2 regions of the Streptomyces sp. NPDC001920 genome follow, and region 2 is predicted to be linked to the other one. Evidence: riboswitches for the same ligand, from Rfam matches in the RefSeq annotation. Region 2 holds a riboswitch; the other holds the start of a gene.
What was found. Region 2 has a riboswitch for thiamine pyrophosphate ahead of ACWCPI_RS22870 (thiamine ABC transporter substrate-binding protein). Riboswitches for the same ligand answer to the same signal wherever they lie in the genome.
Positions count from the first base shown of each region.

Region 1: linked by a shared signal. The riboswitch ahead of thiO (glycine oxidase ThiO) and the one ahead of ACWCPI_RS22870 (thiamine ABC transporter substrate-binding protein) in region 2 are both predicted to bind thiamine pyrophosphate.

Region 1 is NZ_JBSFEP010000002.1:309,035-316,186, reverse strand. It holds gene pknB (Stk1 family PASTA domain-containing Ser/Thr kinase) at 1-837, opposite strand, end outside; gene ACWCPI_RS03990 (thiazole synthase) at 956-1,750, opposite strand; gene thiS (sulfur carrier protein ThiS) at 1,753-1,974, opposite strand; gene thiO (glycine oxidase ThiO) at 1,971-3,137, opposite strand; TPP riboswitch at 3,135-3,246, opposite strand; gene ACWCPI_RS03975 (hypothetical protein) at 3,299-3,649, shown strand; gene ACWCPI_RS03970 (NAD(P)/FAD-dependent oxidoreductase) at 3,682-4,923, shown strand; gene ACWCPI_RS03965 (Rv2175c family DNA-binding protein) at 5,002-5,367, shown strand; gene thiE (thiamine phosphate synthase) at 5,903-6,565, shown strand; gene metF (methylenetetrahydrofolate reductase [NAD(P)H]) at 6,808-7,152, shown strand, end outside.
Region 2 is NZ_JBSFEP010000013.1:68,068-75,219, forward strand. It holds gene ACWCPI_RS22865 (ABC transporter permease) at 1-905, opposite strand, end outside; gene ACWCPI_RS22870 (thiamine ABC transporter substrate-binding protein) at 881-1,981, opposite strand; TPP riboswitch at 2,057-2,162, opposite strand; gene rlmN (23S rRNA (adenine(2503)-C(2))-methyltransferase RlmN) at 2,187-3,293, opposite strand; gene ACWCPI_RS22880 (SRPBCC family protein) at 3,519-3,968, opposite strand; gene ACWCPI_RS22885 (phosphatidate cytidylyltransferase) at 4,085-5,242, opposite strand; gene frr (ribosome recycling factor) at 5,242-5,799, opposite strand; gene pyrH (UMP kinase) at 5,968-6,726, opposite strand; gene tsf (translation elongation factor Ts) at 6,931-7,152, opposite strand, start outside.

The sequences.
Region 1 (7,152 bases), on a different contig from region 2:
GGCGCGTGCCTCCCGGGCCTGCGCGAGCAGTGCCACGGCGTCGTACGGGCGGATGTCCAGGTTGCGCGCGGTCGCCGAGGCGACCAGCTCGTCGAGCTCGTACGCCAGCCCCGGCACCACGGCCGAGGGCGGCGGGACGTCCTCGTGGAGGTGCTTGTAGAGCACCACGGCGGGGGAATCCCCGTCGTGCGGCTTGTCGCCGGTGAGCATCTCGTACAGGACGACACCGCACGCGTACACGTCGACCCGGGCGTCGGCCGCTCCGGGCTGCTCGATCTGCTCGGGTGCGAGATAGGAGACGGTGCCGAGCACGGCACCGGTGGTGCTGGTGACCGTGTCCACGGACCGTACGAGTCCGAAGTCGGCGACCTTGACCCGGCCGTCATCCCCTATCAGGACGTTCTCCGGCTTCATGTCCCGGTGCACGAACCCGGCGCGGTGCGCGGCCCCGAGCGCGGCCAGCACCGGCTCCAGGATGTCGAGGGCCGCCCGGGGCTGGAGCGCCCCGCGCTCGCGCAGCACGTCGCGCAGGGTGCAGCCCGCGACGTACTCCATGGCGAGATAGACGTACGACCCGTCGGTGCCCTGGTCGAAGACCTGGACGACGTTGGGGTGCGCGAGCCGGGCGACGGACTTCGCCTCGCGGATGAACCGGTCGACGAACACCCCGTCGACGGCCAGCGCGGGGTGCATCACCTTGAGCGCGAGCACGCGGTCCAGGCGGGTGTCCACGGCCCGGTAGACCGTGGCCATCCCGCCGACCGCGATCCGCGCGTCCACGCGATACCGGCCGTCGAGCACCTGCCCGACCAGAGGGTCCTGAAGGGTCGTATCCACGCGGGTGAGTCTACGAGCCGACACCGACACACCTCCCGCCCCGACCGTGATCGGGGCGGGACTGCAGCCGACCTGTGACGCACACCTCACGAGCGAAAGGCTTGCGTCGAACGTGCGTTCAGAACGCGGGTCGCTCCGGGTCCAGCCGTGCCATGCCCTCCACCGGCGACGACGCCTCCGCGAAGTGACGGCGCGGAATACGCCCGGCCAGGCGGGCCAGACGCCCCGCCTCCACCGCATGCCTCATCGCGTCGGCCATCAGCACCGGCTCCTGGGCCCGCGTCACCGCCGAGGCGAGCATCACGCCCGCGCACCCCAGTTCCATCGCGAGCGCCGCGTCCGACGCCGTACCGGCACCCGCGTCCAGAATCACGGGCACGCGCGCGTGCTCCACGATCAGCTGGAAGTTGTGCGGATTGCGGATGCCGAGCCCGGAGCCGATCGGCGACCCCAGCGGCATGATCGCCGCACAGCCGACGTCCTCCAGCTTCCGGGCCAGCACGGGGTCGTCATTGGTGTACGGCAGCACGGTGAACCCGTCGTCCACCAGCGTCTCCGCCGCGTCCAGCAGCTCGATCGGATCCGGCAGCAGGGTCCGCTCGTCGGCGATGACCTCCAGCTTGACCAGATCCGTACCGAGCGCCTCGCGCGCGAGGCGGGCCGTCAGCACGGCCTCACCCGCCGTGAAGCACCCCGCTGTGTTCGGCAGCACCCGGATGCCGAGCCTGTCCAGGACGGACAGAACGGAGCCGTGCACCGACGGGTCCACCCGCCGCATCGCGACCGTGGTCAGCTCCGTCCCGGACGCCACCAGTGCCCGTTCCAGCACCTCCAGGCTGGGCGCCCCTCCGGTGCCCATGATCAGGCGGGAGGTGAAGGACGAGTCGCCGATGACAAAGGGATCGTCGGCCATGGTCAGCCTCCTTGGACGGCGGTGAGGACCTCGACGCGGTCCCCTTCGGCGAGGGGGGTCGACGGCCACTGCGCGCGCGGGACGACGGTTTCGTTGAGGGCGGCGGCCACTCCGGAGGGCGCCGCGGTGAGGGACTTCACGAGCGTGTCGAGAGCCGTGCCCGACTCGATCTGCCGACGCTCGCCGTTGACCGAGATGGTGACCGACTTGACCGGGGTGTTCATGCGGGCTGCTCCGTGAGTGCGGCGGGACTGAAGCGCCTGGGCGTGAACGCCCGGGCCTCCTCGGGGAGTTCACCGGTGGCCAGGACGTGCGCCATGGCGTCGCCGGTGACCGGTGTGAGCAGCACGCCGTTGCGGTAGTGGCCGGTGGCCAGCAGCAGCCCCGCCAGCTCGGTCGGGCCGAGCAGCGGCGCGTTGTCGGGCGAGCCGGGGCGCAGCCCGGCCCGCGTCTCGGTGAGCGCCAGCTCCGTGATGCCCGGCACCAACTCGTGGGCGTCGCGCAGCAGCTCGTAGACCCCGCCCGCGGTCACCGTCGTGTCCCAGCCCAGTTCCTCGCTCGTCGCCCCGACGACCAGCTCCCCGCTCGCGCGCGGCACGAGGTACACCTGGCTGCCGCGCACCACGGCCCGAACGGTCCGGCTCAGGAACGGCGCGTACCGCTTCGGCACGGTCAGCCGCAGCACCTGGCCCTTCACGGGGCGCACCGGCGGCAGTACGTCGTCCGGGACCCCGGGCAGCCGCCCGCTGCGACTGCCGGCGGCGAGGACCACCTGGCCGGCGCGCAACTCGGTGCCGTCCGCCGTGGTCACGCCGGCGGCCCGATCCCGTACGACGTCGAAGCGCTCGGCCCAGGCCCGGTGGAAGACCACACCGGCCCGCTCGCACGCCGCCACCAGCGCCCCGGCCAGCCGCCGCGGATCGATCTGGTGGTCGCCGTCCACCCGCAGCCCGCCGCGCACCCCCGGCGCGAGCATCGGCTCCAGGCGCCGGCACTCACGCCCCGACAACCACTCGGATTCCAGCCCCGAGCGGCGCTGCAGGGCGTGCAGTTCCCGCAGGTGGGCCCGGTCGTCGGAGTCCAGCGCGACGGCGAGCGTGCCGCAGCGCCGGTAGCCGAGGTCATGGCCGGTGAGCTCGGTGAGCTCGGCGACGAAGTCCGGGTACCGGCGGGCCGAGGCCAGGTTCAGACCCAGCAGCGTCTGCTCGCCGTAGTGCAGTTCCGTGACGGCGGCCAGCATTCCGGCCGCCACCTGGGCGGCGCCGCCGCCCGGCTCGGGGTCCACGACGGCCGTCGTGAACCCGCGCCCCGCGGCCCGCCACGCCGTGACCAGCCCGATGATTCCGCCCCCGATGACAAGGACGTCTGACGTTCGCGTACGCGACATGGGCGTCCAGCCCCTCCCTTCGCCGGCATGACCCGGATCAGGTTCGTACGGTCGGAGGCCGCCAGCCTCCCTCTCAGCCCGGTGCGTCCGGGCTCCCGCGAGTGCTCTACGTTGGCCACCCTAGCCCGACGCCGCAGACCTCAGTAAGGGAGCCCGTGCCCGTGGCCCGCTCGCTCGACGGACTCGTCCTCGCCCCCGTGGCCGACCAAGCCCCAGGTCAGGTGGGGACCCGCACCCGGTTCACGTACCACGAGGAGGACGGTGAGATCTGGGCGGAGTACGCGGGCGGCGACGTCGTACGCGGGTACCTGGTCGGCACCAGGGCAGGCGACCGGCTGGACTTCCGGTACGTCCAGCTCAAGCAGGACGGGACGACGTCGTCGGGCCACTGCGTGTCGACGGTGACCGACCTGCCCGACGGGCGGGTGCGCCTGGCGGAGAGCTGGGAGTGGGAGTCGCAGGCGGGTCGGGGCACGAGTGTTGTGGAGCAGGTCACTGAGCACGCCCCCTGACTGACGAATTGTCAGTTGTCTATGGTGATCAGGTGAGCGAGCAGACGCAGCAACAGGGCACGTCACAGGCGCGACGCGTGGTCGTCGCGGGCGCGGGCATGGCCGGGGTGCAGACCGCGGTCGCCCTGCGCGAACAGGGATTCACCGGCACCATCACCCTGATCGGCGCCGAACCCCACCAGCCGTACGACCGGCCTCCGCTGTCCAAGGCCGTCCTGCTCGGCAAAGCCGAGGGCTCCGCCTTCGACGTCGACTTCGACGCCCTCGACATCGAACTGCGGCTGGGGCGCGAGGTGCTGGGCGTGCGCACCGCCGACCACGAGCTGGACACCGAGGCCGGGGCCGTCCCGTACGACGTCCTGGTGCTCGCCACCGGCGCCGAACCCATCCGGCTGCCGGGTGCGGAAGGCGTTCCGGGTGTGCATCTGCTGCGCACCCTGGACGACGCCGAACGGCTGCGGCCGGTGCTCGCCCGGCAGCACGACATCGTCGTCGTCGGGGCGGGCTGGATCGGTGCGGAGTTCGCCACGGCCGCGCGTGAGGCGGGCTGCGCGGTGACCGTCGTGGAGGCCGCCGACCGACCGCTCGCGGGTGCCCTGCCCGCGGACGTGGCGGCGCCGATGACCTCCTGGTACGCGGACAGCGGGGCGGTGCTGCGGACGCACGCGCGCGTGGAGCGCGTCGAGCCCGGCGCGGTCGTCCTCGACGACGGCTCGCGGATCCCCGCGGGCGCCGTGGTGGTGGGCATCGGGGCGCGGCCCGCCACGGCCTGGCTGGCCGGTTCGGGCATCGAGCTCGGCGCGCAGGGCGAGGTCGTCGCCGACTCCCACCTGCGCACCTCCGTGCCGGACGTGTACGCCGTCGGTGACTGCGCCTCGTTCCCTTCGGGCAGGTACGGCGAGCGCCTCCTGGTCCACCACTGGGACAACGCCCTGCAGGGCCCGCGCACGGTCGCCGCGAACATCCTCGGCGAGGCCACGGGTGAGCCGCCCGCCGTCTACGACCCCGTGCCGTACTTCTGGTCCGAGCAGTTCGGCCGCTTCGTCCAGTACGCCGGCCACCATCCCGCCGCCGACACGACGCTGTGGCGCGGCGAACCGTCGGGCCCGGCCTGGTCGGTCTGCTGGCTGCGGGACGACCGCCTGGTCGCCCTGCTGGCCGTGGGCCGACCGAGGGATCTCGCCCAGGGCCGGCGGCTGATCGAGGCGGGCACCCGGATGAACCCGCAGCTGCTGGCGGACGCGACACGGCCGATGAAGGCGGCGGTGGCATAGCGCGTCGGGACCGACGGCTCCGCCCGGGTGGACCGGCCTGGCTTCCGACTGTCAGTGGCAGATGGCAGGCTTGTTCCCGTGACCGAGATTGACGCAAAGATCGATGCTCTCGTGCCCGCCTGGCTCACCCTCCCCGACATCGCCGAACAACTCGGCGTCGAGGTGACACGCGTCCGGCAGCTGGTCAAGGAGGGCCAGCTCATCGCCGTACGCCGTGGCGAGAACCGCGCGCTGCACGTCCCCGCCGCCTTCATCGACGGGGACAAGGTCGTCAAGGGCCTGTCCGGGACCCTGACTCTCCTGCGGGACGACGGCTTCACGGACGAAGAGATGCTGGAGTGGCTCTTCACTCCCGACCCGAGCCTGCCCGGCACGCCCGCGCAGGCACTGAGCGAGAACCGCGGCACCGAGGTGAAGCGCCGCGCCCAGGCGCTCGCCGTCTGAACCGAACACCGTCCGCAGTACGGCCGGGCCCTGCGGTGCGCGACGCCGTCGCCACCGCAGCGCCCGGCTGACGACTGAGCCGTTGCGGCCCGCGTGAGACCGTTGCGGCCCGCGCGAGCCTTTGCCGTGCCGTCGAGCGGGCAGCGCCGTCGTCTCGGCGTCGTGCCCGGGCGGCCCCACGACGCTGCCGGCCCGGCATGCTCAGCCGGGAGCCGGGAGCCGGGAGCCGGGAGCCGGGAGCCGGGAGCCGGGAGCCGGGAGCCGGGAGCCGGGAGCCGGGAGCCGGGAGCCGGGAGCCGGGAGCGCCCTGTGACGGTCCTTCACCGCGCTTCGCCGCCACCCGGTGCCCGCCCACGGTCCCGCGGCCCGGCATGCTCCGGTAGCCGGAAGCCGCCCCGACCACCACCCGGCACGGCCCGTCACCCCACGCTCCCGCCACCGGCCCAAGACCTCCCGCCCCGCTCCGGCTACCGTGCCACCGTCCGGCAGCAGCTCGACGCCACCCGCCCGGCCACCCGATCACAGGGGGAACCGCATGTCCGACACCGTCACCGGGGCCACCGCCCGGACCCAGCTCGCCGATGCCCGGCTCTATCTGTGCACCGACGCCCGCAGGCGCCAGGGCGACCTCGCAGAGTTCCTGGACGCCGTGCTGGCCTCCGGGGTGGACATCGTCCAGTTGCGCGACAAGGGCATGGAGGCGGCCGAGGAACTCGACCACCTGCGGGTCTTCGCCGAGGCGTGTGCCCGGCACGGCAAGCTCCTCGCGGTCAACGACCGTGCCGACGTCGCCCACGCCGCCGGCGCCGACGTCCTGCACCTGGGCCAAGGCGACCTGCCCGTGCCCGCCGCCCGCGCGATCCTCGGCGACGACGTCCTCGTCGGTCGCTCCACGCACTCCGAGTCCGAGGCAACCGCGGCCGCCGCCCAGGAGGGCGTGGACTACTTCTGCACCGGCCCCTGCTGGCCCACTCCCACCAAGCCAGGCCGCCACGCCCCCGGCCTCGACCTCGTCCGCCACACCGCCGCCCTCGGCACCGACCGCCCCTGGTTCGCCATCGGTGGCATCGACCTCGGCAACCTCGACGAGGTGCTGGAGGCGGGAGCCGGCCGCGTCGTCGTCGTACGGGCGATCACGGAGGCCGACGACCCGGCCGCCGCGTCGGCGGAGTTCGCGAAGCGGCTGCGGCAGCCGTAGGGCGCCCGGCGCCCTCCGCGGCCCGGGTCTTTCGGGCGGCTCGGCCGCGTCTCACATGCCGCCAGGTCGCGTCTCAGTCCGTGGTCAAGGAGGCTGCGGAACCACTCGCGGCGCCCGGTCCGGCCCTCCAGGTGGCCTGTTTTCGGCCACCAGCTGTCCAAGGTATGGACAACAGCCCGACAAATCGGGCAATTGTCCGGAGTTCTGTTGGGGGACCGGGGGCCCCTGGTTAACCTGCGAGTATGGCCCTCGGCACCGCATCCATCAGGTCGGACCACGCTCGCACCGTGCGCGAGATGCTCGCGACCGGCAAGACGACGTACTCGTTCGAGTTCTACGCCCCCAAGACCCCGAAGGGCGAGCGGAACCTGTGGAACGCGCTGCGCCGGGTCGAGGCCGTCGGGCCGGACTTCGTCTCCGTGACCTACGGCGCGGGCGGTTCCACCCGCGCGGGCACGGTCAAGGCGACCGAGGCGATCGCCTCAGACACCACACTCACGCCGATCGCGCACCTCACCGCGGTGGACCACTCGGTGGCGGACCTGCGCAACATCATCGGCCAGTACGCCGACGCCGGCATCCGCAAC
Region 2 (7,152 bases):
AGCGCCCACTGCCCCGCACCCCGTGGCCTGCGCGCTGTCACGGACGCGTCCACCAGACGCAAGGCGCTCTCCCGCCGCCGTACCGTCCAGGCGTGCACGGCGAGGATTGCGCCCACCGCCAGGAACTGGATCATCGTCAGGACGGCGGCCGTGGACAGGTCGAAGATCTCGGAGGTCTGCCGGTAGATCTCCACTTCGAGGGTGGAGAAGGTGGGTCCGCCGAGGATCTGCACCACGCCGAAGGAGGTGAAGGTGAACAGGAAGACCATGAGCGCGGCAGCGGCCACGGCGGGCGCCAGCGCAGGGAGGGTCACGGTCCGCCAGGCGGTGAGGCGTGACGCTCCGAGCATCCGCGCGGCTTCCTCCTGGCGCGGGTCGAGCTGGGACCAGAGCCCGCCGACGGTCCTGACGACGACGGCATAGTTGAAGAAGACATGCGCCAGGAGGATCGCCCACACGCTGGTGTCCAGCCGTACGCCCCACAGCTCGTCGAGGAGTCCGCCGCGGCCGACCAGCGCGAGGAACGCCGTGCCGACGACGACCGTCGGCAGCACGAAGGGGACGGTCACCAGGGCCCGCAGGATCTGCTTGCCGGGGAAGTCGAAGCGTGCGAAGACGTACGCGCCCGGCAACGCGATCAGCAGGGTCAGCGCGGTGGAGGCGAGGGCCTGCCAGGTGGTGAACCACAGGACGTGCCGGATGTCGGACTGCCCGAGCACGTCCGCCAGCCGCCCGAACTGCCATGCCCCGTCGACCTTCAGACCGCGCGCGACGATGGCGGCGACGGGATAGGCGAAGAAGACCGCGAAGAACGCGACGGGCACGGCGACGAGGCCGAGCCGCACCGCCGCGCTCCGCGTGGCCCTCTTGCGCCAGACCGCTACTTCAGTACGAGCGAGGTCCACGACTTGACCCAGTCGTCACGGTTGTCGGCGATCTTCGCCGGGGCCATCGTCTCGGGGTCCTCCGCCTGCGGGCCGTACTTAGTGAACTCCGGCGGCACCTGGGCGCCCTCGCGCACCGGGTAGACGAACATGTTGAGCGGCATGTCCTCCTGGAACGTCCTGCTCAGCAGGAAGTCGAGGAGCGCCTTGCCGCCCTCGGCGTTCCGGGCGTTGCTCAGCAGGCCCGCGTACTCGACCTGGCGGAAGCAGGTGCCGGTCGCGACGCCCGTGGGCGCGGTGGTCGGCTTGGGGTCGGCGTAGATCACCTCGGCGGGCGGTGAGGAGGCGTACGACACGACGAGCGGCCGGTCGGCCTTGGCCTTCTTGCCGCCCGCGGAGCCGGAGAACTCCTCGTTGTAGGCCTGCTCCCAGCCGTCGACGACCTTGACGCCGTTGACCTTCAGCTTTTTCCAGTAGTCCTGCCAGCCGTCGTCGCCGTACCTGGCGGCGGTGCCGAGCAGGAAGCCCAGGCCCGGCGAGGAGGTGGAGGCGTTCTCGGTGACGAGGAGGTTCCGGTACTCGGGCTTGACCAGGTCGTCGAAGGAGGATGGCGGGGTCAGCTTGTGCTCGCTGAAGTACGCCTTGTCGTAGTTGACGCAGATGTCGCCGGTGTCCACGGGCGTCACCCGGTGCTTGTCCTGGTCGACCCGGTACTCGGGCAGGACCTGGTCGGAGCCCTTGGCCTCGTACGACTGGAAAAGCCCGTTGTCGAGCGCGCGGGAGAGCAGGGTGTTGTCGACGCCGAAGAGGACGTCGCCCTGCGGGTTGTCCTTGGTCAGGATCGCCTTGTTGACGGCCTGCCCGGCGTCGCCGTCCTCCAGGACCTTGACCTTGTAGCCGGACTTCTTCTCGAAGGCGGCGAGGACGTCCTTGGACACGGCCCACGAGTTGTGGCTGACCAGCGTGACGGTCTTGGAACCACCGCCGCTGGCGCCCGCGCCGTCGCCGTCGGACGATCCGCACGCGGCCAGCGCGGGCAGCGCGAGAAGACCGAGACCGGCGAGCGAGGCCGTGGCCTTGTACTTGGTGATGCTCACTGATTCCTCCTGGAGTGACCAGGAAGAGACGCGGCCCTGCCCGGAAACCCCAGGGCTCCGGGCAGGGCGCAACAGCTTGAGTGGTGACCGATCTCCCTACCCAGAATGACCTGGGCCAGGTTCGGAGGGTCTGCGGCCGGTGCCGCACTCTCAGCGCTGTGGCGCTCCCCTGTCGGAATATGCAGATGTTCTTACGGCGGTCAGACTACCGCTCGGTCGCGGCGAGCTGCCCGCACGCCCCGTCGATCTCCTGACCACGGGTGTCCCGAATCGTCACCGGCACACCATGCGCGGCGATGGCTTCGACGAACGCCTTCTCGTCCTCGGGCCGGGAGGCGGTCCACTTCGAGCCCGGAGTCGGGTTCAGCGGAATCAGGTTCACATGCACGGGCTTGCCCTTGAGCAGCCGCCCGAGCCGGTCACCGCGCCAGGCCTGGTCGTTGATGTCCCGGATGAGGGCGTACTCGATGGACAGCCGCCGTCCGCTCTTCGCGACGTACTCGAACCCGGCGTCGAGGACCTCCCGCACCTTCCACCGCGTGTTCACGGGGACGAGGGTGTCGCGCAGCTCGTCGTCGGGGGCGTGCAGCGAGATGGCGAGCCGGCACTTGAAGCCCTCGTCGGCGAACCGGTGGATGGCCGGGACGAGCCCGACCGTCGAGACGGTGATCCCGCGCTGGGACAGCCCCAGCCCGTCGGGCTCGGGATCGGTCAGCCGCCGGATTGCCCCCACGACCCGGTTGTAGTTGGCGAGCGGCTCGCCCATCCCCATGAAGACGATGTTGGACAGCCTCGCGGGCCCGCCCGGCACCTCTCCGTCCCGCAGCGCCCGCATCCCGTCCACGATCTGGTGGACGATCTCGGCGGTGGACAGATTCCGGTCCAGCCCCGCCTGCCCGGTCGCGCAGAACGGGCAGTTCATCCCGCACCCCGCCTGCGAGCTGATGCACATCGTGACCCGGTCCGGGTACCGCATCAGCACCGACTCGACGAGCGTCCCGTCGAACAGCCGCCACAGCGTCTTGCGCGTGTCGCCCTGGTCGGTCGACAGATGCCGTACGACGGTCATCAGCTCGGGGAACAGCTCCTCGCGCAGCTTGTCGCGCGAACCGGCGGGGATGTCGGTCCACTGCTCCGGTTCGTGCGCGTACCGCGCGAAGTAGTGCTGCGAGAGCTGCTTGGCACGAAACGGCTTCTCGCCGATCGCGGCAACGGCGTCCTTGCGCTCTCCGGGCGTGAGATCGGCAAGATGCCGCGGCGGCTTCTTGGCTCCGCGCGGGGCGACGAAAGTGAGTTCTCCGGGCTTAGGCATGGCTGTACCAGTGTCGCAGATCCAATCAGGTGACCTGCGGCCCTGGCTTTCGACGGCTGTCGTCGCAGCTGAGAGCGGCAGCGGCGGTCGCACGGGGGCCGTCTGGGAACCGGTGACGGCCGACGGCCTGGACCGGGTGCCGACCTGCCCGTCGCCTTCTTCGAGGACGAGGCGGCGGCCAGGGGTGACGCCCGCCGTAGGTGACCCGGTCCTGCTCGTCCGCCCTCAGCCGCCCGTGCCCTCCAGCCTGTCCTTGAGCAGTCGCTCGTCGCGGGGCAGTTCCTTGCGGACCTGTGGGCGGACGACGAGGGGCACCAGAGCCTTGCCCAGGCCGTGTCCCTCGAAATCGATGTCTATCGTCAGCCGGGACCGGCGCCCGCCGTCGAGCGGTTCGATCTCGCCGTGGGTCCGGGGCCGGATGGGACCGTCGACCCCGTGCATATCCCAGCTGTGCGGTGGGTCGAGTTCGTCGAACTCCATGGTCATCGGAATCTGGCGGCTTCCGATGCGGCGGGTGACCCGGACCTGTGAGCCGGTGTGGACGGGCCCCTCGTCGAGCCGCTCCGCTGAGACCGCGCTCAGCTGCCATTCCGGCAGGTGGGACGGGTCGGTGACATACGCGTAGAGCTCAGCCGGCGTGCAGTCGACGTCGATGACTTCTCGGATGGCGGTCATGACGACCCCCTTCGGGTGCCTTCGATGACGTACACCCGCATCGTCCCACCGCGAGGCCGGGGGCACCACGGCAGAAAGCCCCCGCTCAAGAGCGAGGGCTTCCGGTCACGGCTTCGTCAGCCCGACCCCACGAAGATCACCATCAGCAGCCACACCACGGGTGCCGTGGGCAGCAGCGAGTCCAGTCGGTCCATGATTCCACCGTGGCCCGGCAGCAAGGTGCCCATGTCCTTGATGCCCAGGTCCCGTTTGATCATGGACTCGCCGAGATCTCCGAGCGTGGCGCTGGCCGCCACCGCGAGGCCCAGCAGCAGACCCTGCCACCAGGCTCCGTCGTCGATCAGGAACTCCATGCACAGCGCGCCCGCCACCATCGCGAAGCTCACCGCGCCGAGCAGGCCCTCGCGGGTCTTGCCCGGGCTGATACGCGGGGCCAGCTTGTGCTTGCCGAAGCGCCAGCCGACGGCGTACGCGCCGGTGTCGCTGACGACCGTCAGGAGCAGGAACGTCAGGACCCGGAAGGCCCCGTCCTCAGCGGTGAGCATCATCGCGACGAACGTGGCCAGGAACGGTACGTAGAACGCTGCGAAGACGCCCGCGGTGACGTCCTTGAGGTAGCCCTCGGGCGGCTCCGTCATCCGCCAGACCAGTACGGCCAGCGCGGTCAGCGCCATCGACACCCAGGCGCCCTCGGCGCCCCGGACGTACCCGGCGACGACCATGGCCGCACCGCCGACCGCGAGCGGCACGAGCGGCGCCTTGATGCCCTTGCGCTCTTCGAGCCGCTTCGTCAGCTCCCACAGGCCCACGACCACGGCGACCGCGACCACGCCGACGAACACGGCCTTGACGACGAACAGCGACGCGACGATCACCACGCCGAGTCCGACACCCACCCCTATGGCCGCACCCAGGTCGCGCCCCGCGCTCTTCTTCTGCGGCGGGGGCGCCGGCTGCGGGGCGTCGGGCATGGGCTCCGGATTCTGCGGCGCCGCCTCGAAGGGCCGCGCCTGCGGCGTGTCGTAAGGCCGCGGCTGCGGCGGCTGGTCGCGGAACAAGGGGCCGCTCAGCCGAGCGGCCCCCCGGTCGTCATCCTGGTCTCCGCCGTACGCGGGTACCTCGGGCACGATGGGCATGGGGCGAGTCTGCTGCGCCTCAGGCGCATCGTACGTGGGACCCGCCGGGGCAGCCCCCTGGACAGGTCCACGCTCGGCGGCCCCCCAGTACCCGGCCTGCCCGGCTTGTGGCGGAGCGCCCCAGGAAGAGTCGTTCATCAGACCTCGAGCAGCTCAGCTTCCTTGTGCTTGAGGAGCTCGTCCACCTGAGCAACGTACTTGTGCGTGGTGTCGTCGAGCTCCTTCTCCGCGCGGCGGCCCTCGTCCTCGCCGATCTCGCCGTCCTTGATCAGCTTGTCGATGGCGTCCTTCGCCTTGCGGCGGACGGAGCGGATGGACACCCGCGCGTCCTCGGCCTTGCCCTTGGCGACCTTGATGTAGTCGCGGCGGCGCTCCTCGGTGAGCTCGGGGAACACCACTCGGATGATGTTGCCGTCGTTGCTCGGGTTGACGCCCAGGTCGGAGTCCCGGATCGCCTGCTCGATGTTGCGCAGCGCGGTCTTGTCGAACGGGGTCACGACCGCCATGCGCGGCTCCGGCACGGAGAACGAAGCCAGCTGGTTGATCGGCGTCGGCGCACCGTAGTAGTCGGCCACGATCTTGTTGAACATCGCCGGGTGCGCACGGCCGGTGCGGATCGCGGCGAAGTCCTCCTTGGCGACCACGACGGCCTTCTCCATCTTCTCCTCGGCCTCGAGGAGGGTCTCTTCGATCACCACTTGCTCCTGCGTCTTGAGTAAAGGCCCGGCTGCGGTTCCTGGATGGAGGGCGGCGGCCGGCTGCGTCGCGTCTTCTTCCTGCACGGTTCCCGACCGGCAGGACATTGTCCATCCCCCGGTCAGGGTCCGTCCCGTCCGTCCCCCGGACGGGGTGGTACTCGGGCGTCAGCCCTGGCTGCCCTGCTCACCCACGAGCGTGCCGATCTTCTCACCCTTGACGGCGCGGGCGATATTGCCCTCCGTCAGAAGCTCGAAGACGAGGATCGGCAGGTTGTTGTCGCGGCACAGGGTGATGGCGGTGGCGTCGGCGACCTTCAGGTCGCGGGTGATGACCTCGCCGTAGCCGAGGGAGTCGAACTTGACCGCGTCGGGATTGGTCTTGGGGTCGGCGTCGTAGACCCCGTCCACGCCGTTCTTGCCCATGAGCAGCGCCTCGGCGTCGATCTCCAGGGCGCGCTGGGCGGCGGTGGTGTCGGTGGAGAAGTACGGCATGCCCATACCGGCGCCGAAGATGACCACACGGCCCTTCTCCAGGTGGCGCACGGCCCGCAGCGGGATGTACGGCTCGGCGACCTGGCCCATGGTGATGGCGGTCTGGACCCGGCTGTCGATGCCCTCCTTCTCCAGGAAGTCCTGGAGGGCGAGGCAGTTCATCACGGTACCGAGCATGCCCATGTAGTCGGAGCGGGCCCGGTCCATGCCGCGCTGCTGCAGTTCGGCGCCGCGGAAGAAGTTGCCACCGCCGATGACGACCGCGACCTGCGCGCCGTCGCGCACGACGGCGGCGATCTCGCGGGCGATCTTGTGCACCACGTCCGGGTCGACGCCGAGTCCCCCGCCACCGGAGAAGGCCTCTCCGGACAGCTTCAGCAGAAACCGGCCGTGTACTTTGCCGTCGTCGCTCTTCTGGGCCTTGGTGGTCATCGAGATCCCGCCTTTGTTACGTGGTGCACATACGAAGAAGGCCACTGCCGGCCCGGGCGTGTTTCGCATCCCATGCGCGGCAATGGCCTCCTCGTCAGATCTGCTGTCGTCCGTCACGCGCGCGTGCGTGGTGACGGCATCCGTCATGGATGCTGACGACTGCCTTCGACCCTATCGGGGTCGAGCGTCGATCGCGGTACGGACTCAGATGCCGACCTTGATGCGCGTGAAGCGCTTCAGGGTGACACCGGCCTCGTCCAGGACCTTCTGGACCGACTTCTTGTTGTCGAGCGCGTACGGCTGACCGAGCAGCGTGGCGTCCTTGAAGAAGCCGTTCACCCGACCCTCGACGATCTTGGCGATCGCGGCCTCGGGCTTGCCCTCGGCGCGGGTGGTCTCCTCGGCGATACGACGCTCGGACTCGAT